4 regions of the Kluyvera sichuanensis genome follow, and region 2 is predicted to be linked to each of the others. Evidence: predicted binding sites of a transcription regulator. Region 2 holds the regulator's gene; each other region holds the start of a gene.
What was found. Region 2 encodes CRP, which controls carbon source genes, mostly activating them, when cyclic AMP is high. Its sites were predicted from a motif close to ATGTGANNNNNNTCACAT; they were not measured.

Region 1 (5,513 bases), 800 kb from region 2:
GCCGTCAGGGCGGCGGTGCACCAGCAGGTGGCGGCCAGCAGCAGCAGGGCGGTTGGGGCCAGCCTCAGCAGCCACAGGGCGGCAACCAGTTCAGCGGCGGCGCGCAGTCTCGTCCGCAGCAGCAGTCCGCTCCGGCTCCGTCTAACGAACCGCCAATGGACTTCGATGACGATATCCCGTTCTGATAAACGGCAGATAACCGTCTGAAAAAAAGCCCCGATTCGTCGGGGTTTTTTTATGTCTGTTGGGTCGGAGCCGATCCCGGCGGCGCTGCGCTCGGCCGGGCCACGATTAGGTTTGCATGGGATTGCGTTGATGGCATCGTAGCCCGGGCGAGGCGTTCACGCCGACCCCGGGGAGACCCGGAGCCTACTGCTGCGCCTTATCGCTCGCCGGAATAATCGGCGGCTTCCCGGTCGCCGCCCGCTTGCGGTTGATCTCATCCAGCACCAGCCGATAGGCAATGTAATACTTATAAATATTGCCAACGTAGGTCACCGTCTCCGCACCTATCTTCTCAGCGGCCAGATTCTCGACGTTGCCAAACCAGACGTTCGGATCAAAACCGCGCTTCTGCGTCTCTACCCGTAAACGCGCAATCCGTGCCGGCCCCGCGTTATAAGAGGCAAACGAAAACAGTGCCTTATCCAGCTGTGTCATCGGTTCGTCGCCGTAGTAGCGGTCGATCATCCAGCGCATATACTTCACCCCGGCGTGAATATTGGGGTCGAGCTGTTTGATATCGCCGACCTTCAGCTCCTTGCCAGTTTTCGGCATCACCTGCATCACGCCGATGGCCCCGACGTGGCTGCGCACCGATTGATTTAACCGCGATTCCTGGTAGCCCTGCGCCGCCATCAGCAGCCAGTCAACGTCATAGCGATCGCCATATTTCCTGAACACCTCCACCATTTTCAGAAATTTACGTCGTTCTTTTTCCGCCGCCGCGTTCTTTACGTATTTCGCACTTTTCAGGTAGCGTAGCAGCAGCGTATTGCCCAGCGTGCTGCCCTGGCGGTTCTCTTTCACAAAGCCGTTAAGCTCAGTGAGGAGCTTGGGATTATCTTTGCGCACCGCCCAGGCGATGCTGCCGTTATCGCGCAGCACCACATCCTCATGCACCTGAATTTTGGGGAAGACCTGCTGCCAGAAAACCGCCTTGTGATGATCAACCACCGTCAGCGGGATCAGCCCGGCGTTGAGCATCTCCAGCAGATCTTCATCCTCCAACGCCTCCGGGGCGGCTTTGATGATGACCGGTGGTTTTGCCGCTTTGACGAACTGCGCGTTGAGCGCGGTCAGGCTCTCGTAATAGCTCGACGATTTACGCACAAACACCGTTTTTCCGGAAAGGTCATCCAGGTTGTTAACCTGCGGTGACGCGGGGCCGGAAATCAGCAGCTCCTTGATATCGTTATAGATAGGATCAGTAAAGGCAACCGCCTGCTGGCGGGACGGTGTGATGGTCAGGTTAGCGGCGGCGATATCGCCTTTTCCCTCGTTGAGCGCGGTAAACAGGTTATCGCGGGTCACCGGCACAAAAATAATCCGCACCTTCAGATGCTTCTGCTTAAGCTTCTTATCCTTTGCTAGCTGTGCGTTCAGGCTGCGCTCAAAGGCGGCGAAAATATCGTGCGTCGCGCCGCGCTGCTGTCCTTTGTCGATAAAAAAGAAGGTTTTACTGTAAGTGGTTAAAACGCGAATCACGCGACGGTCAAGCATGCCGGGCAGGTCGCCTTTCCACGGCTGCATGATGCTTTCGATATTCACTTCCAGCGCATCGCTTTGTTCATCCGGTTTGGGGGCGGCATAAGCCGGGGTGGACAGCAGCAGGGCGCTTAAACAGACGGTAATGAGGCGATGAAAAGGGATGGCGTTCATGGTGCGGCACTCCGCAAGGCGCATCCGTCAATTTTAGTAGAAGATGGCTAAAAAACCTGGCAGGAGTATGGCTTTTTCAGGCCGTCGGAGGCCGCTATCTGGTTAGCATCGATGGCAACGGCTACAATGCACATTTTGTGCCATGGAGAGACATAATGACCAGCCTGAATCGGATGCTGTCGGTACTTGACCTGTTCACTGCAGAACGCCCCGTGTGGGAAGCCGACCGTATCGTGGAAGCGCTGGGATGCTCCACGCCCACCGGCTATCGCTACCTGAAAGAGCTGATGCACACTGGCCTGCTGCAGCGCTTTAACGGTGGCTATTATGCGCTGGGGCCACGCATCACCCTGCTGGATTATGTCATCCGCAGCACCGACCCGCTGCTGGCAGCCAGCATCCCGCAGATGCGTGAGCTAGTGAAGCAGACGGGTTGTCATTGCACGCTCTCCAGGCTTGATGGCGATGTGTTTCTCGACCTGCATCACGAGTCCTCGACTCAGGACATTGCGTTGATTTACGGCCGAGGCCGTCCGCGCCCGATGTTTTCCGGCAGCGCGCCAAAAGTGGTTATCGCCAACCAAACCTCGAAGCAGCAGCGTGGGCTGTACGAACGCTTTCGTGAAGAGGTGCTGAGGGCAGGATTAGGCGACACGGAAGAGGCGTTCCTGAAACGGATGCTGCAAATTCGCAAAGCGGGGTGCTACCGGGCGGATGAAGAGTTGGCGGCGGGGGTGTCATCGCTGTCGGTGCCGCTGCGTTTTGCGCCAAAAGAGCACTGCGCCGCGCTGGCGCTGGTCTCATCGACTCAACATTTTGCGCAAAGCAACGTGGGGGAGTGGCAGGACAAACTTAAAAAAGCGGCCCGGCGTATTGCGTTGGCCTTAGACGGGGAATAGCCGCATTCAGACAATAAAAAACCCCGCCGTGGCGGGGTTTTCTGCAATTAATAGAGCGCGACCGGCCATTCTGGCGGCGTCTGGCTCATCACTTCAACCATCACATCTTTGATATTGTTAAAGATAGTGGAAATCTCGACCAGAGTAATCCCTAACAGGCTGGTGGCAAACCAGCAGGCGGCCGCAAGACCCAGCATGCTGCAAATAGCGCCCAGGCCGATGTAGTCGGCTTTACGGAGTTTGATTTTCAGGGTACTAGCAACGAACATCAGCACGGCGCTGGTTAACGGCCAGCGTAACAGCGTAACGCCTGCGGTAAGTGAAAGCATGGGACCTTTTCCTCAGAGATAAACAACAAGCTGCCCTGACAGCACTTGTGTAATGAGGCACTGGGCGCTCTGGCTATCTGAAGGCATTCACAAATTGAGTGAAACAGTGTTTCTGTTTCATCTCGTTATGTGAACTATATCACGTTTGTTGTTTTATTCACCAGAGGTAAACGCAGGATTTTTGTCAATCCAATAACCATCCTGTAAGCATGGGTAAGGCCGCCACACGCGGTGCAGCAGCCTGAATGCGGATTAAGCGGAGATCTGGTGGCGGTAGTCCGTCGGCGTGCGGTCAAACTCGCGGCGGAATACGCGTGAGAAGGTCTGTTGCGAAACGTAGCCGAGATCCATGGCGATATCAAAGATAGGCCGCTGGGTGGTGCGTAGCGCCTCTGCGGCAAGCAGCAGGCGTCGCTGGCGGATGTAGTCACCCAGCGTCTGATGCATCACGGTGCGGAACATTCTTTGCAGATACCACTTCGAGTAGCCGGACTTACGGGCCACGATGTCGATATTAAGCGGTTGATCGATATGTTCATCTATCCATTCAATTAGCGTTTGAATAATTTCCCGATGGGACATAAGGCTCTCCCCGTTGTCTATTTTTGCGTCGATTTCTGTTCTGTCGGCGAGTATAATTCCTCAAGTTAACTTGAGGTAAAGCGGATTATGGAAAAAAAGACGACGCGCATAAAAACGCTGTTATCACCCGGCGAAGTAGCGAAACGAACTGGGGTTGCGGTCTCTGCGTTACATTTTTATGAAAGCAAAGGGCTGATCCACAGCACACGCAACAGTGGCAATCAGCGGCGCTATAAGCGCGACGTGCTGCGCTATGTGGCGATCATTAAAATTGCCCAGCGCCTCGGCATTCCGCTGGCGACTATCGGCGACTCGTTCAGCGTGCTGCCGGAAAACCATACCCTCGGGCCAAAAGACTGGAAGCATCTCACTACCCAGTGGCGCGAAGAGCTGGATAAACGCATTCACGCCATGGAGGCGCTGCGTGACCAGCTTGACGGCTGCATCGGCTGCGGCTGTATGTCGTTGCGCGACTGCCCGCTGCGTAACCCCGGCGATAAACTGGGGGAAGAAGGGACCGGGGCGCGTTTGCTGGAAGAAGAATAATCCTTATGCATTCCTCTCCGGAAAATTGCGACATTTTTGCCATAGAAATGTTGCCGGATTGCGCATGGACGATAACGTTTGCGCATGGGTTGAGCAATTCTTCATCGGCATTCGTTAATTTTCATAAACCAGGGCAAACTTCTGTTGAAAAAAGGGGCATAAAAGCCAGATAATCGTTTGCCTTCAAATTTCGGACGCATCTTACGCCGAAAATGAGCGGGCCAACCTTATCTCGCACACGCCGAGGGTAAGGAATTCCGAATATCGTTTTGTCTGCGCGGAGTTAATCGTTTGCTTTTTTGTGGCTCCCCTATTGCCGCAAGTAGCACATGGAGATGACGCTTAGCTGGAAGTGGATGTTCCACCACGCAGACGAACGAATGATAAAAACTCTCAGGGGATGTTTTCTATGTCTACGCCTTCAGCGCGTACCGGCGGTTCGTTAGACGCCTGGTTTAAAATTTCTGCACGTGGTAGCTCCGTTCGTCAGGAGATTGTCGCCGGTCTCACTACCTTCCTGGCGATGGTTTACTCGGTGATCGTGGTGCCGGGCATGCTGGGTAAAGCCGGTTTCCCACCGGCAGCGGTCTTTGTGGCGACCTGCCTGGTGGCCGGTGTCGGTTCTATCGTGATGGGCCTGTGGGCAAACCTGCCGCTGGCGATCGGCTGTGCAATCTCACTGACCGCCTTCACCGCTTTCAGCCTGGTGCTGGGCCAGCACATCAGTATTCCGGTTGCGCTGGGCGCGGTATTCCTGATGGGTGTACTGTTTACCATCATTTCTGCCTCCGGTATCCGTAGCTGGATTTTGCGCAATCTGCCGCAGGGCATTGCGCACGGTACGGGCATTGGTATCGGCCTGTTCCTGCTGCTGATCGCCGCGAACGGCGTTGGCATGGTAGTGAAAAACCCACTGGACGGCCTGCCGGTTGCGCTGGGTCAGTTCGATAGCTTCCCGGTCATTATGACGCTGGTCGGTCTGGCGATGATCATCGGTCTGGAGAAACTGAAGGTACCGGGCGGCATTCTGCTGACCATCATCGGTGTCTCCATCGTCGGCCTGATTTTCGATCCAAACGTGCACTTCTCCGGCGTGTTCGCCATGCCATCGCTGAGCGATGACAAAGGCAACTCGCTGATCGGCAGCCTTGATATTATGGGCGCGCTGAATCCGGTTGTGCTGCCAAGCGTGCTGGCGCTGGTGATGACCGCGGTGTTTGACGCCACCGGGACTATCCGTGCGGTAGCCGGTCAGGCAAACCTGTTGGATAAAGAC
Region 2 (5,513 bases):
GGTCGCCGACGTCAAACACCAGCTACAAACAGGCGAAGCGGTGCTGGTCTGGTCTGAGCTTCACGAGACCGTCAACATCATGCCCCGTAACCAATTTCGCGGTTAACTATACTCTAACGATAGGGAGCGTTTTACCCGCTTCCGTTGTCGTCTGTTCAGGGAGTTATTCGCATGTCTGCCAAACATCCGGTCATTGCCGTTACCGGCTCCAGCGGAGCAGGAACCACCACCACCAGCCTCGCGTTTCGTAAAATCTTTGCTCAGCTCAACCTGCGCGCGGCGGAAGTCGAAGGCGACAGCTTTCACCGCTATACCCGTCCGGAAATGGATATGGCTATCCGCAAGGCCCGTGACCTTGGCCGCCATATCAGCTACTTCGGCCCGGATGCCAACGACTTTGGCCTGCTGGAACAGACCTTTCGCGACTACGGCCTGAACGGGCAAGGGAAATCGCGTAAATACCTGCATACCTACGACGAGGCGGTGCCGTGGAACCAGGTGCCCGGTACGTTTACGCCGTGGCAGCCGCTGCCGGAACCGACCGATGTGCTGTTCTATGAAGGACTGCACGGTGGCGTCGTTACCCCGCAGCACGATGTGGCTCGCCATGTTGATCTGTTGGTCGGCGTGGTACCGATTGTTAACCTGGAGTGGATTCAGAAGATGATCCGCGACACCAGCGAGCGCGGTCACTCTCGTGAGGCAGTGATGGATTCGGTGGTGCGGTCGATGGAAGACTACATCAACTTCATTACCCCGCAGTTCTCCCGCACTCATATCAACTTCCAGCGCGTGCCGACGGTCGACACCTCTAACCCATTTGCGGCCAAAAGCATTCCGTCGCTGGACGAGAGTTTCGTGGTGATTCACTTCCGTAATCTCGACCACATCGACTACCCGTGGCTACTGGCCATGTTGCAGGGTTCATTTATCTCGCATATGAATACGCTGGTCGTTCCCGGTGGGAAGATGGGGCTGGCGATGGAATTAATCATGACGCCGCTGGTGCAGCGTCTGATGGAAGGTCGGAACTAGCATCAAGACCAGGTAGCCCGGACGAGGCGCGCGAGCACCGACGCCGGGAATGGCCCCGGCGTTACTACGTTCGGCCGGGCTACGTCTGGCATGTAATCAGCCTTCAATCACTTCGTAAGAGTGAGTGATGTTCACCGCTTTTTCGAGCATCAGCGCAACCGAGCAGTATTTCTCAGCAGAGAGATCGACCGCACGCGATACCGCCGCATCCTTCAACGCTTTACCGGTGACGATAAAGTGCAGGTTGATGTGCGTAAACAGACGCGGGGCTTCTTCACGACGCTCGGAGGTGAGCTTCACTTCGCAGTCGGTCACGTCATTGCGACCTTTTTGCAGGATGGAGACCACGTCAATCGCGCTGCAACCGCCGGCGGCCATCAGCACCACTTCCATCGGGCTTGGCGCTTTATCGCCAGAGTTACCGTCCATCAAAATTTGGTGGCCTGAAGCTGACTCACCGAGGAAGGTTAACCCCTCAACCCATTTCACACGCGCTTGCATAATATTTAACTCCCAGGTTGCAATTTTCTTCTCAGATTACGCGCACATAACAATTCTCGCAATGGAAGGCGATCGACGTCATGCTGAAGCGAGACACCAGGAGACACACGGCAAAAGCTATGCTAAAACAGTCAGGATGCTACGGTAATACATAAACGTACTGCATGTATGCAGAGGACATCACATTACAGGCTGCGACCCTATTCGACAGCCGACTTCCCAGGTAACGGGAAGGATACTATTGCAACCAGTGGCTGCAATGTTTTTGCCGCTGGGAAGAGCTTATAACAGAGGATAACCGCGCATGGTGCTTGGCAAACCGCAAACAGACCCTACTCTCGAATGGTTCTTGTCTCATTGCCATATTCATAAGTACCCATCGAAGAGCACGCTGATTCACCAGGGTGAAAAAGCAGAGACGCTGTATTACATCGTAAAAGGCTCCGTGGCTGTACTCATCAAGGACGAAGAAGGCAAAGAGATGATCCTCTCTTACCTCAACCAGGGCGATTTTATCGGCGAGCTGGGTCTGTTCGAAGAAGGCCAGGAACGCAGCGCATGGGTACGAGCAAAAACCGCTTGTGAAGTTGCTGAAATCTCTTATAAAAAATTCCGTCAGCTGATCCAGGTTAACCCGGACATTCTGATGCGTCTCTCTTCTCAGATGGCGCGTCGTCTGCAGGTCACTTCCGAAAAAGTCGGTAACCTGGCCTTCCTGGACGTTACCGGTCGTATCGCACAGACCCTGCTGAACCTGGCAAAACAGCCTGATGCGATGACCCACCCAGACGGTATGCAGATTAAAATCACCCGTCAGGAAATCGGTCAGATCGTTGGCTGCTCCCGTGAAACCGTGGGCCGTATTCTGAAAATGCTGGAAGATCAGAACCTGATCTCCGCGCACGGCAAAACCATTGTCGTTTACGGTACCCGCTAATCCGGCCCAAAATGGCGTATTGTGAAAGCAATACGCCATTTTTGTTTTCCCCCTATGTGGCGCAGGCTGATTTACCACCCGGAAGTCAACTATGCACTGCGGCAAACGCTGGTGTTATGCCTGCCGGTTGCCATCGGGCTGCTTCTCGGCCACCTCCAGCAAGGTCTGCTGTTCTCCTTAGTGCCCGCCTGCTGCAATATCGCTGGCCTCGACACGCCGCATAAACGCTTTTTTAAGCGCCTGATTATTGGCGGCTGCCTGTTTGCTGGCTGTAGCCTTGCCGTACAGCTGCTGCTGGAACACGACATTTCCCTACCGTTGATTCTCACCGGGCTGGCGCTGCTGCTGGGCGTCACGGCGGAAATCAGCGCGCTGCACGGGCGGCTGCTGCCTGCCTCGCTGATTGCTTCCATCTTTACCCTAAGCCTGGCGGGTAATATGCCCATCTGGGAGCCATTGCTGCTCTACGCGCTGGGCACGCTCTGGTACGGGCTGTTTAACTGGTGGTGGTTCTGGATGTGGCGCGAACAGCCGCTGCGGGAATCGCTGAGCCTGCTCTATCGCCAGCTTGCCGAATACTGCGAGGCTAAATATAGCCTGCTGACCCAGCACACCGACCCGAGCACCGCGCTGCCGCCGCTGCTGACTCGCCAGCAGAAAGTGGTGGATCTGATTTCCCAATGCTATCAGCAGTTGCACATGCTTGCGGCTAACCAGCACAACGACTACAAGCGCCTGCTGCGCGCCTTCCAGGTGGGGCTCGATTTACAGGAGCATATCTCCGTCAGCCTGCACCAACCGGAAGAGGTACAAAAGCTGGTTGAACGCAGCCACGCCGAAGCGGTGATCCGCTGGAACGCCCAGACCGTCGCGGCACGCCTGAGGGTACTGGCAGACGATATTCTCTATCACCGCTACCCGACTCGCTTCAATATGGATAAGCAGATCGGCGCGCTGGAAAAAATTGCCGACCAGCATCCGGATAACCCGGTCGGCCAGTTCTGCGCCTGGCACTTCAGCCGTATCGCCCGCGTGCTGCGCTCCCAGCGACCGCTCTACCCGCGTGACCTGATGGCCGATAAACAGCGCCGCCTGCCGCTATTCCCGGCGCTTAAAAACTACCTGTCGCTGAAATCCCCGGCCCTGCGCAACGCCGCCCGGCTCAGCGTGATGCTGAGCATCGCCAGCCTGATGGGCGCAGCGCTGCACCTACCGAAGCCTTACTGGATCCTGATGACGGTGCTGCTGGTCACGCAGAACGGCTACGGCGCAACCCGCGTACGTATATTCCACCGCGCGGCGGGCACGCTGGCGGGGCTGGTGATTGCCGCCGTCGTCCTGCACTTCCATGCGCCGGAAGGGCTGGCGCTGACAGGCATGCTTATCGTCACGCTGGGGAGTTACCTGATCATCCGTCGCCACTACGGCTGGGCCACCGTTGGCTTTACTATCACTGCCGTGTATACCCTGCAGATTCTGACGCTGAACGGCGAGCAGTTCATCGTCGCCCGCTTTATCGACACCATCATCGGCTGCCTGATTGCCTTTGGCGGCATGATCTGGCTCTGGCCACAGTGGCAAAGCGGCCAGCTGCGGCAAAACGCTCAGGCGGCGCTGGAGGCAGACCAGGAGGCCATTCGTCTCATCTTAAGCCCCGACCCGCAGGCACCGAAGCTTGCCTACCAGCGGATGCGCGTCAACCAGGCACACAACACGCTCTTCAACACGCTGAATCAGGCCATGCAGGAGCCGGGCTTCAACTCGCGTTATCTGGCAGATATGAAGCTGTGGGTCACCCATAGTCAGTTTATCGTCGAGCACATTAATGCCATGACCACGCTGGCGCGCGAGCACAATATGCTGACGCCGGATCTGGCGCAGCAGTATCTGGAATCCTGTGAGGTTGCCCTTCAGCGCTGTCAGCAGCGTCTGGAGTACGATGAGGCGGGAAGTAGCGGTGAAGTGAATATTATGGAGTCGCCGGACGCGCTGTCCCACGGGCCGTTAAGCACCATGGAACAGCATCTTCAGCGTATTCTGGGGCATCTGAGCACCATGCACACCATCTCGTCGGTGGCCTGGCGACAGCGCCCCCGTCATGGCGGCTGGTTAAAACGACGGGCTAGCTAACGATTTTAGCGACCGCCTGAGCGAAGCGCTGCATCCCTTCGTCGATATCCGCCTCTTCCACCACCAGCGATGGCGCAAAGCGCATCACATCCGGCCCTGCGTTCAGTACCATCACGCCAACGTCCGCCGCCGCGTAGAGGAAATCACGCGCCCGGCCTTTGTATTTCTCGTTCAGCGCCGCGCCAATCAGCAACCCCATACCGCGCACATCGCTAAAGACATCGTACTTCGCGTTGATCTGCTGCAGATGCTGCACAAAGCGCTCGCGTTTGGCATTTACGCCGTTCAGCACTTCTGGGGTGTTGATAATATCGAATGCCGCACCCGCTACCGCACAGGCCAGCGGGTTACCGCCGTAGGTGGAGCCGTGTGAGCCGACGTGGAATGCGCTGGCAATGTCGTTGGTGGTCAGCATCGCGCTCACCGGGAAGCCGCCGCCCAGCGCTTTGGCGCTGGTGAGGATATCTGGTGTTACGCCATAGTGCATATAGGCAAACAGTGAACCGGTACGCCCCATGCCGCTTTGTACTTCATCAAACACTAGCAGCGCCTGATGCTTATCGCACAGGGCGCGCAGGCCCTGTAAGAACTCAGGGGTCGCCGCCAGCACGCCGCCTTCGCCCTGAATCGGCTCAACCACGATGGCGCAGGTATGGTCATCGATCACCGCTTCTACTGCATGCAGATCGTTAAACGGCACGTGGACGATATCGGCAGGTTTCGGGCCAAAGCCATCGGAATACTTCGGCTGCCCACCAACGGAGACGGTAAACAGCGAACGGCCATGGAAGGCATTATGGAAAGCGATGATTTTCGTTTTGTACGGGCTATGACGAGTGGATGCGTAGTAGCGCGCCAGCTTAAAGGCGGTTTCGTTCGCTTCCGTCCCGGAGTTCATAAACACCACGCG
Region 3 (5,513 bases), 2.5 Mb from region 2:
CAGTTCCATCTCGCAGGTTTTACCCAGCTTGAAGCGAGCGAGCAGGGTGAACTCGTGCGGCCAGTATTGACGGGTTGCATCGCTGCTTTTCAGTTCGAAGGTCAGCACTACGCCGTTGTCGTCTTCGTTATGGGCTTTCAGCTCCCACGGCAGATTACGAGCAAAGCCGTGCGCCGGGAAACCTTGTTGAGCTGCTGGGCCAAACCATGGCCAGCAGATTGGTACGCCGCCGCGCAGCGCCACGCCGTCTTTGAACGGAGTGTTGTTGCTCAGCCACAGTACTTCTTCTTCGCCCGCTGGTTTCCAGGAGAGCAGGTGCGCGCCCTGGAAGGCGAGGGAGGCTTTCACTTTTGGGTGGTCTACAACGATAAGCTCCAGCTCATCAAGCTGACGACGGGAGAGGACAGGGGTAAGCTGTTCAATGACCGGGAGAGCGAAAATTGTGTTAATCATGATGCAATCCTTGGTGTTTTAAGATTTTTGGCCATAAAAAAAGGCGACCGAAGTCGCCTTTTTGGATCAGATTCTCATCTCAACTTATTTGGAGATGTGAGCGATCAGGTCCAGTACTTTGTTAGAGTAACCAGTTTCGTTGTCGTACCAGGAAACCAGTTTAACGAAGTTGTCGTTCAGAGCGATACCCGCTTTAGCATCGAATACGGAAGTGCAAACTTCACCGTTGAAATCGGTAGATACAACGTCGTCTTCGGTGTAGCCCAGAACGCCTTTCATTGCGCCTTCGGAAGCAGCTTTGATTGCTTTCTTAATTTCTTCATAAGAAGCAGCTTTTTCCAGACGAACGGTCAGGTCAACTACGGACACGTTAGGGGTTGGAACGCGGAACGCCATACCAGTCAGTTTGCCATTCAGTTCTGGCAGTACTTTACCTACTGCTTTAGCAGCACCGGTAGAGGATGGGATGATGTTCTGAGCTGCGCCGCGGCCGCCGCGCCAGTCTTTGTGAGACGGGCCATCAACGGTTTTCTGAGTAGCGGTGGTCGCGTGAACAGTAGTCATCAGACCTTCGATGATGCCGAAGTTGTCGTTGATAACTTTAGCCAGCGGTGCCAGGCAGTTGGTGGTGCAGGATGCGTTAGAAACGATGTCCTGGCCTTCGTATTTGTCAAAGTTAGCGCCTTTAACAAACATAGGGGTGTTGTCTTTGGAAGGACCAGTCAGAACAACTTTTTTCGCGCCAGCAGCAATGTGCTTACGAGCGGTTTCGTCAGTCAGGAACAGACCAGTTGCTTCAGCAACAACGTCAACGCCTGCTTCGTTCCACTTCAGGTTAGCCGGATCACGCTCAGCGGTAACACGGATTTTTTTACCGTTAACGATCAGATGACCGTCTTTCACTTCAACGGTACCGTTGAAACGGCCGTGAGTGGAGTCATATTTCAGCATGTAAGCCATGTAGTCTGCGTCTAACAGATCGTTGATTGCAACGATCTCGATGTCAGAACGTTCCTGAGCAGCACGGAAAACAATGCGACCGATACGGCCAAAACCGTTGATACCTACTTTGATAGTCATATATTCCACCAGCTATTTGTTAGTGAATAAAAGGTTGCCTGTAAAATTACAAAAACCTTACGCAGCGTCAAGCGGAATCGTGTCAATCATTGCGACAAATCAATCCTCTGCCTAAGCTTTGGTCGACTGACGTGTCTCACTCTTCCTATGAGCTTGAAACCACATGAGGGCGGCGCCGGGGATTTTAAAGGGCGCAGAAGATAAAAATGTGATTTAAGTCACAATTACCCGGCTGCCTTTTCACGCCGATTAAGTTTAGAACAAAAGTTCAGGCTTCATTGTTAATGTTTTGTTAGAATCGTCTGGCGAATGTATTTTTCATAGTGAGATGTGAGCAAAATGGTGAAGAAACCCACCCCAGAAGAACTGAAAAATACCCTCAGTGAAATGCAGTTCTATGTCACCCAGAAACATGGCACAGAACCGCCGTTTACCGGGCGTTTACTGCACAACAAGCGCGATGGGATTTACCACTGCCTGGTGTGTGACGCGCCGTTATTTCATTCCCAAAGCAAGTTTGATTCTGGATGCGGCTGGCCGAGTTTTTATGAGCCGGTGAGCGATACGGCCATCCGTTATCTCAATGATTACTCCCACGGCATGCAACGTACTGAAATCCGTTGTGGAAATTGCGACGCGCACCTTGGGCACGTTTTCCCTGACGGTCCGCAGCCGACTGGCGAACGTTTTTGCGTCAACTCGGCGTCGCTGAGCTTCACGGATGACGAAAACGGCGATGCCACTAAGGGTTGAAGAAACGATTCAGCAAATTATTCCTGAAAAAAGGAGCGGGGCATGAGTATTGAGCAAATGATCGAGACGATGACGCCGGAAATTTACCAGCGTCTCGCCACTGCGGTGGAGCTGGGAAAATGGCCTGACGGCGTGGCGTTAACCGCGGAACAGAAAGAGAACTGTTTACAGCTGGTGATGCTCTGGCAGTCACGCAACAACCAAGATGCTCAGCATATGACCATCGATACCCAGGGCCAAATGGTGATGAAGAGCAAGCAGCAGTTGAAAGAGGACTTCGGCATTGCACCGAAGCCCATCGCTACCTTCAAACAGCATTAAGCCGCCGCCCACGGTTCAATCAGCCGCGCTTTGGCATACCAGAGCGCTTCTCTGACCGCCACGGGCCTGTTCAGCAGGCCCAGTGCGTAGAAGCGGTCAGCGATGGTCTGCTGCGCGCGTATTGCCTGCATATCCATCTCACGGGTCTGATGGCTACGTCGCGCCAGCGCGCAGGCCAGCGATCCGGTATCCAGCCCCAGCTCACTCGCCAACAGCTGTGCCGCTTCATGACGATGACGGTCGATAAACCTGCCGGTTTTCACCAGCGCCGCCACGATCCCGGCGATGATCTCTTCGTTATGCTGCGCGTACTGACGACGGGTAATATAAAACTGATGGTTATTGACCCGTCCTTCGCCGGTCGCCAGCACCCGTAGCGTGCCGCTGCGTTCCGCCGCGCTCAGTACCGGGTCCCACATCATCCACGCGTCTGCCGCCAGGTAGTCGCTGGCGGTTAGAGGATACTTGGGCGGCGCGTAGACCACTTTCACGTCGTCCAGCCCCAGCCCGGCCTCTTCCAGAATCTGTACCAGCAGCCAGTGCACGTTGGAACCTTTGTTCAGCGCAATGCGTTTGCCTTTGAGCTGCTCCGGCGAGCGGATATCGCTGTCATGCGGCACCACCATCGCGACGCTGCGTGGGGCAGGAGGCTCCCAGGCGACGTACAGCAGCGAGTTGTCCTTCGCCTGGGCGAAAATTGGCGGCGCTTCGCCAGTGGTACCAAAATCTATCTCATCATTACCCAGCGCCTGCAGTAGCTGCGGGCCTGCGGGATATTCACTCCACAGCACGTTCACCCCTAAATCAGCAAACGACTGTTCCAGCAGCTGACGCGCTTTCAGCACGCCAAGATTGCCAAAGCGCTGGTAGCCAATACGCAACTCGCGTTCGCGCGGGGCAGGCGGCGGCAGCTCGCCGGGTTTACGCCGCTGCTTAATCACCCCCAGATGCGCCAACTGTGTACGCAGCGTGTGACGGCTCATGCCGAGCAACGAGGCCGCCTGGCTTTGGTTGTTGTCACTTTGACTCATGGCGGTGTGGATCATCGCCCGCAGCATACGGTCGTACAGCGCGCCGCTGTGCGTCTGAAGCTGACGGTGCATAAAGGCCGTCAGCTCATCGCTCTCTTCCTGCGCAGGCTGGGGGGATGACGTGGCTGGCGTAAGCCGCAGATGTTCCGGCAGTAGCCATAAATCGGGGTTCAGCAATACCGCATTATGCAGCGTGTTTTCCAGCTCGCGGATATTACCCGGCCAGGGATAGTCCAGCATCATTGCCAGCGTTTCCGGGGCAATTTTCTGCTCGGTGCGCCCGAGTCGACGGGCATAGCGCTGGATAAAGTGATCGGCCAGCACCGGGATATCCTGTTTTCGCTGGCGCAGCGGCGGCAGGTTAACGGCGGCGATGTTCAGGCGATAAAAGAGATCCTCACGAAAGCGCCGTTCCTGAATGGCGCGCTGAAGATCGACATGCGTCGCCGCAATCACCCGGACGTTGATACGAACGGGCTTATGCGATCCGACGCGGGTAATTTCCCGTTCCTGAAGGACGCGCAGTAGCTTGACCTGTAGCGCCGGGCTCAGCTCACCAATTTCATCGAGCAGCAGGGTGCCGCCCTCTGCCGCCTCAAACCAGCCCTGATGGCGGTGCGTCGCGCCGCTGAACGCGCCTTTTTCATGACCGAACAGTTCTGACTCTGCTAGCGACTCGGTTAACGCCCCGCAGTTCACCGCCAGAAACGGCGCGTTGGCGCGCGGGCTATGACGATGCAGATAGCGCGCCACCACCTCTTTACCGGTGCCGGTTTCGCCGATGATAAGTACCGTGGCGTCGGTTGGGGCGAGCCGATTGAGCACCTTCTGAAAGGCCTGTGAAGCGGGGTCAACCAGCTCCGGGCCTGATGATGTGAGTTCTGCGTTGAGCATGGTGAGCCTCCAGCTAATTCCTGTCTGGACGGTATCTTTTGCGCGCTGAATTTGCCAGAGGGGGGAAGGCGGGATTTGTCGCCATTGCAGCAACTTTTGCCGATGCGGTGTTGCATTTGCAACAACCTTGTTGTGAAAATGATTTCTATAACTCAATGAATTAAAACGTTATTTTCTCTTCAAAAAACTGGCACGCATTTCGCTAATCTCTTTATAACTGACTTAAATAACCGCTTCTATAAATACCAAATATAGTTATAAAGGAAATGGATAATGACCGTACAAGCCGCTGAGAACATCAATATCTTCTGGTTCCTACCAACCCACGGCGATGGGCGCTATCTGGGCACCACCGAAGGGGGGCGCCCGGTGGATCTTCCCTATCTGCAGCAGGTGGCGCTGGCCGCCGACAGCCTCGGCTACTACGGCGTGCTGATCCCGACCGGTAAAAGCTGCGAAGACTCCTGGCTGGTGGCGGCGGCGTTAGCGCCCATCACCCGAAATTTACGCTATCTGGTGGCCGTTCGCCCTGGATTGCAACCGCCGACGCTGGCAGCGCGGATGGCGGCTACCCTCGACCGTCTTTCCGAAGGGCGTTTGCTGATAAACGTCGTTACCGGCGGCGATCCGGTGGAAAACAAAGGCGATGGCATCTTCTTGAGCCACAGCGAGCGCTATGAAGTGACCCACGAATTTCTGGACGTCTACCGCCGCCTATTGGCTGGAGAAAAAGTGGACTATCACGGTGAGCATATTCAGGTCGAGGGGGCGGAAGTGCTGTTCCCGACGGTGCAGCGCAACGGGCCGCCGCTCTACTTTGGCGGTTCATCGGCGCAGGCCATTGAGGTGGCGGCCGATCATATTGACGCCTATCTCACCTGGGGAGAACCTCCTGCACAGGTAGCGGAAAAGCTGGCGGTGGTGAAAGCGCGCGCTGAAGAGAAAGGACGCACACTGGAGTATGGCATCCGCTTGCACGTG
Region 4 (5,513 bases), 1.5 Mb from region 2:
CCAAAGATAATCAGGCAGCCGACGGTTAACCAGATGGGTGCAGGCAGACCTAGCCAATTGGCATAGCCAAGGGCAAAGAAACGTTCGTCTTCAATTCCGACCGCTTTACCGTCTGAGATAATGTAGGCCAGGCCACGCACTATCTGCATAGTGGCAAGAGTGGTAATCAGCGCGTTGATTTTCAGCTTTGCAATCACAAAACCGTTGACCAGACCGCTAAGCGCCCCCAGCAACAGACCGGCAAAAACGCCAATCCACAGGCTTTCGCTGAGATTAATCACCACCGCCGTGGTTACCCCCGCGCAGGCAATAACCGAGGCAACCGACAGGTCAAAATCGCCAGAGGCCAGGCAGAACAGCATCCCGCAGGCCACCATACCCGACATCGAAATCGCCAGCCCCAGCCCCTTCATGTTGATGAAGGAGGCAAAGTTAGGCACAAAAATAGCGCAGCAGATAAACAGCACGGCAAAGACCACCAGCATGCCGTACTGATCCCAGATACGGCCAAAGCTCAGCGACGTGCGGCGCGCGCCCGGTGTAGTAACAGATGACATCGTAACCTCCTTCCTCAGGCAAGCGCCTGACCGACTTTAGGCATCGCCAGGCTTAACGCCTGTTGTTCATTAGCGCTGTCGTGCAGCAGCTCCCCGGATATTTCCCCTTCCCGCATCACCAGGATGCGGTCGGCCACGCCCAATACTTCCGGCAGGTCGCTGGAGGCAAAGAGCACCGCCACGCCGGAGGCTGCCAGCGCGTAAATCACGTTATAAATTTCATGCTTGGCCCCTACGTCGATACCGCGCGTCGGCTCATCGAGCAGAATGACCTTCATATCCTCGGATAACCAACGACCCAGGATCGCCTTCTGCTGATTGCCTCCGGAGAGGTTCATAATCAGCTGCTGGGCACCGGGCGTTTTGATATTGAGCGATTGAATATGGTGATCGGCGTTGGTCGCTTCCCAGCCATTGTTGATAACGCAGCCAGCGTGGATGTGTTTACGCCGGGCGCTGATGTTGATGTTATCGCGCACCGAATGAACGGGAATAATCCCTTCGGCTTTACGGTCTTCCGGGCACAGCATCATCCCGGCGCGAATCGCCTGCGCGGGCTTATCAATCGTCACCGGTTGACCATCAATGTAAATCTGCCCGCCGCTCAAGCGGGTGCCGCCGAAGATCCCCTTCATCAGTTCACTTCGCCCAGCCCCCACCAGACCGAACAGACCGACGATTTCACCGCTGCGTACCGCCAGCGATATTGGCGTACGCACGCCCGGCGCTTTAACCTGCTCGAGACGCAGACGCACTTCGCCATATTCACGCGGCTGCCAGCCGTAGATATCGCCGATTTCGCGCCCGACCATCGCCTGCACCAATCGGTCGTGGCTTACCGTCTGCATATCATCAAAGGTGCAAACATAACGGCCATCTTTAAACACGGTTATCGCATCGCTAAGCGCAAAGATCTCCTCCATACGGTGGGAGACATAGACGATCACCCGCCCCTCTTTGCGCAGCTCGCGGATCACCCGAAACAGGTTGTCGATCTCACGCGCCGAGAGCGAACTGGTGGGTTCATCAAAGGCGATAACCTTGGCGTTACGCGCCAGCGCCTTGGCAATCTCCACCATCTGCCACTGGCCGATGGAGAGATATTTCAACGGGGTATCAGGGTCAATATCCAGCCCCAGATGCTCCAGCTGCAGACGCGCTTCATAGTTTAAGAGTGAGCGATTAACGAAGCCGCCTCGGCTCGGCAATTGCCCAAGGTAGATATTTTCCGCCACGGTCATTTCCGGGACGAGATGCAGTTCCTGGTAAATAATGGCGATACCTGCGTTCAGCGCCGCAGTGGTATCGGCAAAAGAAATCTCTTCTCCGCGCAGCAGCAAAGACCCGGAGGTCGGCGCGTAGTTGCCGCTGAGAATTTTCAGCAGCGTCGATTTTCCGGCACCGTTCTCCCCCATCAACGCATGCACCTGGCCGCTATAGCAATCGAAGCTAATGTCGGACAGCGCCTTAACGCCGGGGAAGGTTTTACTGATACCGCGGAAAGAGAGATAAGGGGTCGACTGTTGCATCGCAACCTCCACAATGACACAACTCGTCTCCCTCCGCCGTTGCGAAGGGAGCGCTATCAGGACTCAGAGGCCTTTTTTCGCCAACTCTTCTTTGAAGTTATCGCGAGTAATCAGCACCACGTCGGTCACCGCGGTAAATTTCGGTGGTTCCGCGCCTTTCTGTACCCAGTTGTAGAGCAGTTCACTGGTCTTATAGCCGTGGATATCCGGGCTTGGCAGCAGTGAGCCAAAGAAGCCGGTCGCCTGCGCTTTTGACAGTTCGTTCACCGCATCGACGCCGTTAATACCGATACCAATGACGTTCGCCGCTTTAAAGCCCTGGCCTTCCGTCGCGCGGACGCCGCCCAGCACGGTGTTGTCGTTCATCCCGATAATCAGCCACTGTTTCACTTCCGGATGCTGTACCAGCAGGGAGTTACCAGCATCGAAAGCGCCAGGGATATCGTTAGATTTGGTTGGGACCTGATAGATCTGTTTTTCCGGGAAGCCCGCGGCTTTCAGGGCATCCATTGAGCCGGTGGTACGACGACGCGCCGTATCCAGTTCGTTGGCGGTAATCGCCATCACGCCGGTGGTTTTGACATCCCAGCCGCGCTTTTGCATCTCTTTATAGAGTTCCTGCCCCTGACGCGCGCCGATTTCACTGGCGGCCATCATCACCAGCGGCACATCTTCCATCGGTTTGCCTTTGGCATTGACGAACTGGTCATCGACGGTAATCACCTTCATGTCATAACCGCGCGCCTTCGCTACGATGGCTGGCCCCAATTTTGGGTCCGGCGTACAGATAACGAAGCCTTTCGCCCCGCTGGCCGCCAGGCTGTCGATCGCATTCAGCGTTTTCTCTCCGTCCGGCACGGCAATTTTAATCACGTCAAAGCCGAGGTCTTTACCGGCCTTATCGGCAAACTTCCATTCCGTCTGGAACCAGGGTTCCTCCGGTTGCTTCACTAAAAAACCGAGCTTGAGATTTTCGGCCATAGCCGATTGTGACATAACCGCTGCCAGACCAATGGCCGCCAGCGCTTTGGTAAATTTGTGCATGGTTAACTCCAGCCTTAATGTTCTTTTATGTAGGGAAAATCAAATAGGTGATTTAAATTAGACATAAAACAATGTATTAGCTGTTTTATTAACAGCGTTAACGTTGTTGAAACATTAATAGCCAGGAATTGGCTTTGCAGAAGAGAGCGGCATCACACGGCAGAATTACAGTAAAGTGATGCATATATTCAGCAAATAAGTACATATAAGACGCGTGAATTGTCAGACAATTCACGCGGGGGAATAGCAGATATCTCTATATCAGCAGCGGGAATATCCCTTTAGGCGGAATTCGCGCAGTATTACCAACGGTAATAGATATGCTCGGCGTGATCGCGCACCGGCGCTTCATCACCCAGCAGGCGGGCCGAAACGGTAAAGGCGAAATCAAAGACGTGACCGAAGCCTTTGCCGCTGATCAGGTTGCCATCTTCCACAACCGGCGCATCAACGTATTCGCCGTTTTTGACGTCCTGCCATAAATCACCGGAGCAGACGTAACGACGCCCCTTCAGCAGATCGTTACCTGCTAATACACGTGCTGCCGCTGAGCAGATTGGGCAGATCAGTTTGCCGGTCGCATCGTGAGCGGCGACAAATTTAACCACGTCTTTATTCGCCGCCAGATTCACGCTTCCCTGTGGGCCGCCCGGCAGAACCACCGCGTCATACAGCGTATCGAGACGTTCTGCCAGCGTCGCATCAGCGACCATCGGAATATCGTGATAGCTCACTACCGCGCGAGATTCGGCGCACGATACCAGTTCAACGCCGATGTGCAAACGGCGCAGAATATCGATAGTGACAATCGCTTCCCCTTCTTCAAAGCCTGGGGCCAGCAGTACAGCAACCTGTTTCATTTTAACTCCTGTCATTTGAAATCAACGAGTCTTCCCTGAAGCGACGAAACGGGAAGGACTTTACGTAGTTTTTATTACCGAGAACATAATCCTCTAGCCTGCTAATACCAAAAATGATCTAAAACAAATTGAACATCATTCTGATATTTAATACAGCCATCTGAAAATACGCGATTTAGTTAGCATTTATTATTCGTAAAATGCCATTCATAGTAAATAATACGTATTTCATTCGTTATTACCGAATGCAGCAATAAAAACAAGATCACGATCACACTTTTAAGTGCATACGTTGCAATAGCAATCTCTTATGTTAACAAAGCCTTACAGAGAATATACATATTCGTTATATCCACTATTAATCATAGCGTTACGAGAATGTCTTCTTTCCTTGTTAGTTATTCACAATATAGGTTGTAACGAAACGTAAAAAGCAGTTCGTGAGACTTTTCTTATATCCATACTAAGAGTATTCTTTTATTCGACCGGGCGATATTATATCCCCCGGTCGGACGCAAGGACTACAGGTAATATGTAGTCACACTCAAACGCGGAAATAGCGCATGGTTGGCAGCTATTACGCACTATGCGATGTCACGCGTGTCGTTCCTACCAGTAATAAGGATATTTGTATGGCAGTTCCAGGAATGGTTCAAAAGCTTAATGCACAGATGAATCTTGAATTTTCTGCATCTAATCATTATTTGCGTTTGAGCGAGTGGTGCTCAGAACATCGGCTGAATGGAACCGCGACGTTTCTACGTTCACGGGCACAGTCCAGCGTAACGCAGATGATGCGGGTGTTCGATTATATGAAGAAATCTGGCGCTTATCCGGTGGTTAAGGCTTTTGAAACTTGCGAAGATAAATGTGCCACCCTCGAAGATCTTTTCCTTAAAACTCTCGAAGACCACCACCAGCGTGCGTCTACGTTGTCAGAATTAACTGAACAAGCGAAAGTGCTTCATGACGATAGCACCCTGAGTTTCCTGAACGCACTGGAAGAAGAACAGGAACAGGATGGTATCTTGCTGAAGACAATTCTGGATGAAGTTCGCAGCGCGCGTAAAGCGGGCCTGTGTATTCAGCAAACCGATCAGCATCTGCTGAATATTGTTTCTCAACAGCACCATTAATTGAATTCATAAGGGCGGGATCGCCGCCCTTATTTCAGGCGTATTCAGGGCGCTCTGCCCTGATACCTCACCGCGTATTAGTGCGTTGCGTCCTGCGGCGTAAACTTCAGCTCAATCAGCGCAATCGCTTTCTGAATCGCACGCATCGTCACCGGGTCGGCCCCTGCCGGATGGGTGGTAAAATCGATGGTTTTCAGCTGGCTCGCCATTTTTTCACGGACTTCAACCGGGGCGATAACGTCAATAACGTCGAGGATCTGTTTGATAACGAGCTGGCAGGCCACGACATCGGATACCAGTTCATCGTTCGGGGTCAGGTTCTGAGACATTTTTTGCTCCTATTTTGCGGAGCGTAATAGTAACCTACTTTCGCAGAAGATAAAAAAA

Region 1: a site for CRP is predicted at 3,237-3,254, ahead of AB2B48_RS19645 (YjcB family protein). Genes of this name have one in related genera too.
Region 3: a site for CRP is predicted at 1,740-1,757, ahead of msrB (peptide-methionine (R)-S-oxide reductase MsrB). Genes of this name have one in related genera too.
Region 4: a site for CRP is predicted at 3,271-3,288, ahead of AB2B48_RS08970 (arabinose ABC transporter substrate-binding protein). Genes of this name have one in related genera too.

What each region holds. Positions count from the first base shown of each region.
Region 1 covers NZ_CP162271.1:4,093,127-4,098,639, forward strand. The annotation lists gene ssb1 (single-stranded DNA-binding protein SSB1) at 1-185, shown strand, start outside; gene AB2B48_RS19635 (lytic transglycosylase F) at 370-1,881, opposite strand; gene AB2B48_RS19640 (IclR family transcriptional regulator) at 2,037-2,780, shown strand; gene AB2B48_RS19645 (YjcB family protein) at 2,828-3,109, opposite strand; gene soxS (superoxide response transcriptional regulator SoxS) at 3,362-3,691, opposite strand; gene soxR (redox-sensitive transcriptional activator SoxR) at 3,779-4,237, shown strand; gene AB2B48_RS19660 (NCS2 family permease) at 4,647-5,513, shown strand, end outside.
Region 2 covers NZ_CP162271.1:3,293,971-3,299,483, forward strand. The annotation lists gene AB2B48_RS15970 (YheU family protein) at 1-106, shown strand, start outside; gene AB2B48_RS15975 (phosphoribulokinase) at 172-1,035, shown strand; gene AB2B48_RS15980 (OsmC family protein) at 1,132-1,536, opposite strand; gene crp (cAMP-activated global transcriptional regulator CRP) at 1,841-2,473, shown strand; gene AB2B48_RS15990 (YccS/YhfK family putative transporter) at 2,528-4,603, shown strand; gene AB2B48_RS15995 (bifunctional acetylornithine/succinyldiaminopimelate transaminase) at 4,596-5,513, opposite strand, start outside.
Region 3 covers NZ_CP162271.1:746,098-751,610, forward strand. The annotation lists gene AB2B48_RS03660 (D-hexose-6-phosphate mutarotase) at 1-453, opposite strand, end outside; gene gapA (glyceraldehyde-3-phosphate dehydrogenase) at 538-1,533, opposite strand; gene msrB (peptide-methionine (R)-S-oxide reductase MsrB) at 1,873-2,286, shown strand; gene AB2B48_RS03675 (YeaC family protein) at 2,329-2,607, shown strand; gene AB2B48_RS03680 (aliphatic sulfonate ABC transporter substrate-binding protein) at 2,604-4,532, opposite strand; gene ssuD (FMNH2-dependent alkanesulfonate monooxygenase) at 4,806-5,513, shown strand, end outside.
Region 4 covers NZ_CP162271.1:1,812,663-1,818,175, forward strand. The annotation lists gene araH (arabinose ABC transporter permease AraH) at 1-557, opposite strand, end outside; gene araG (L-arabinose ABC transporter ATP-binding protein AraG) at 572-2,086, opposite strand; gene AB2B48_RS08970 (arabinose ABC transporter substrate-binding protein) at 2,150-3,130, opposite strand; gene AB2B48_RS08975 (DJ-1/PfpI family protein) at 3,433-3,990, opposite strand; gene AB2B48_RS08980 (non-heme ferritin-like protein) at 4,623-5,126, shown strand; gene AB2B48_RS08985 (DUF2766 family protein) at 5,204-5,455, opposite strand.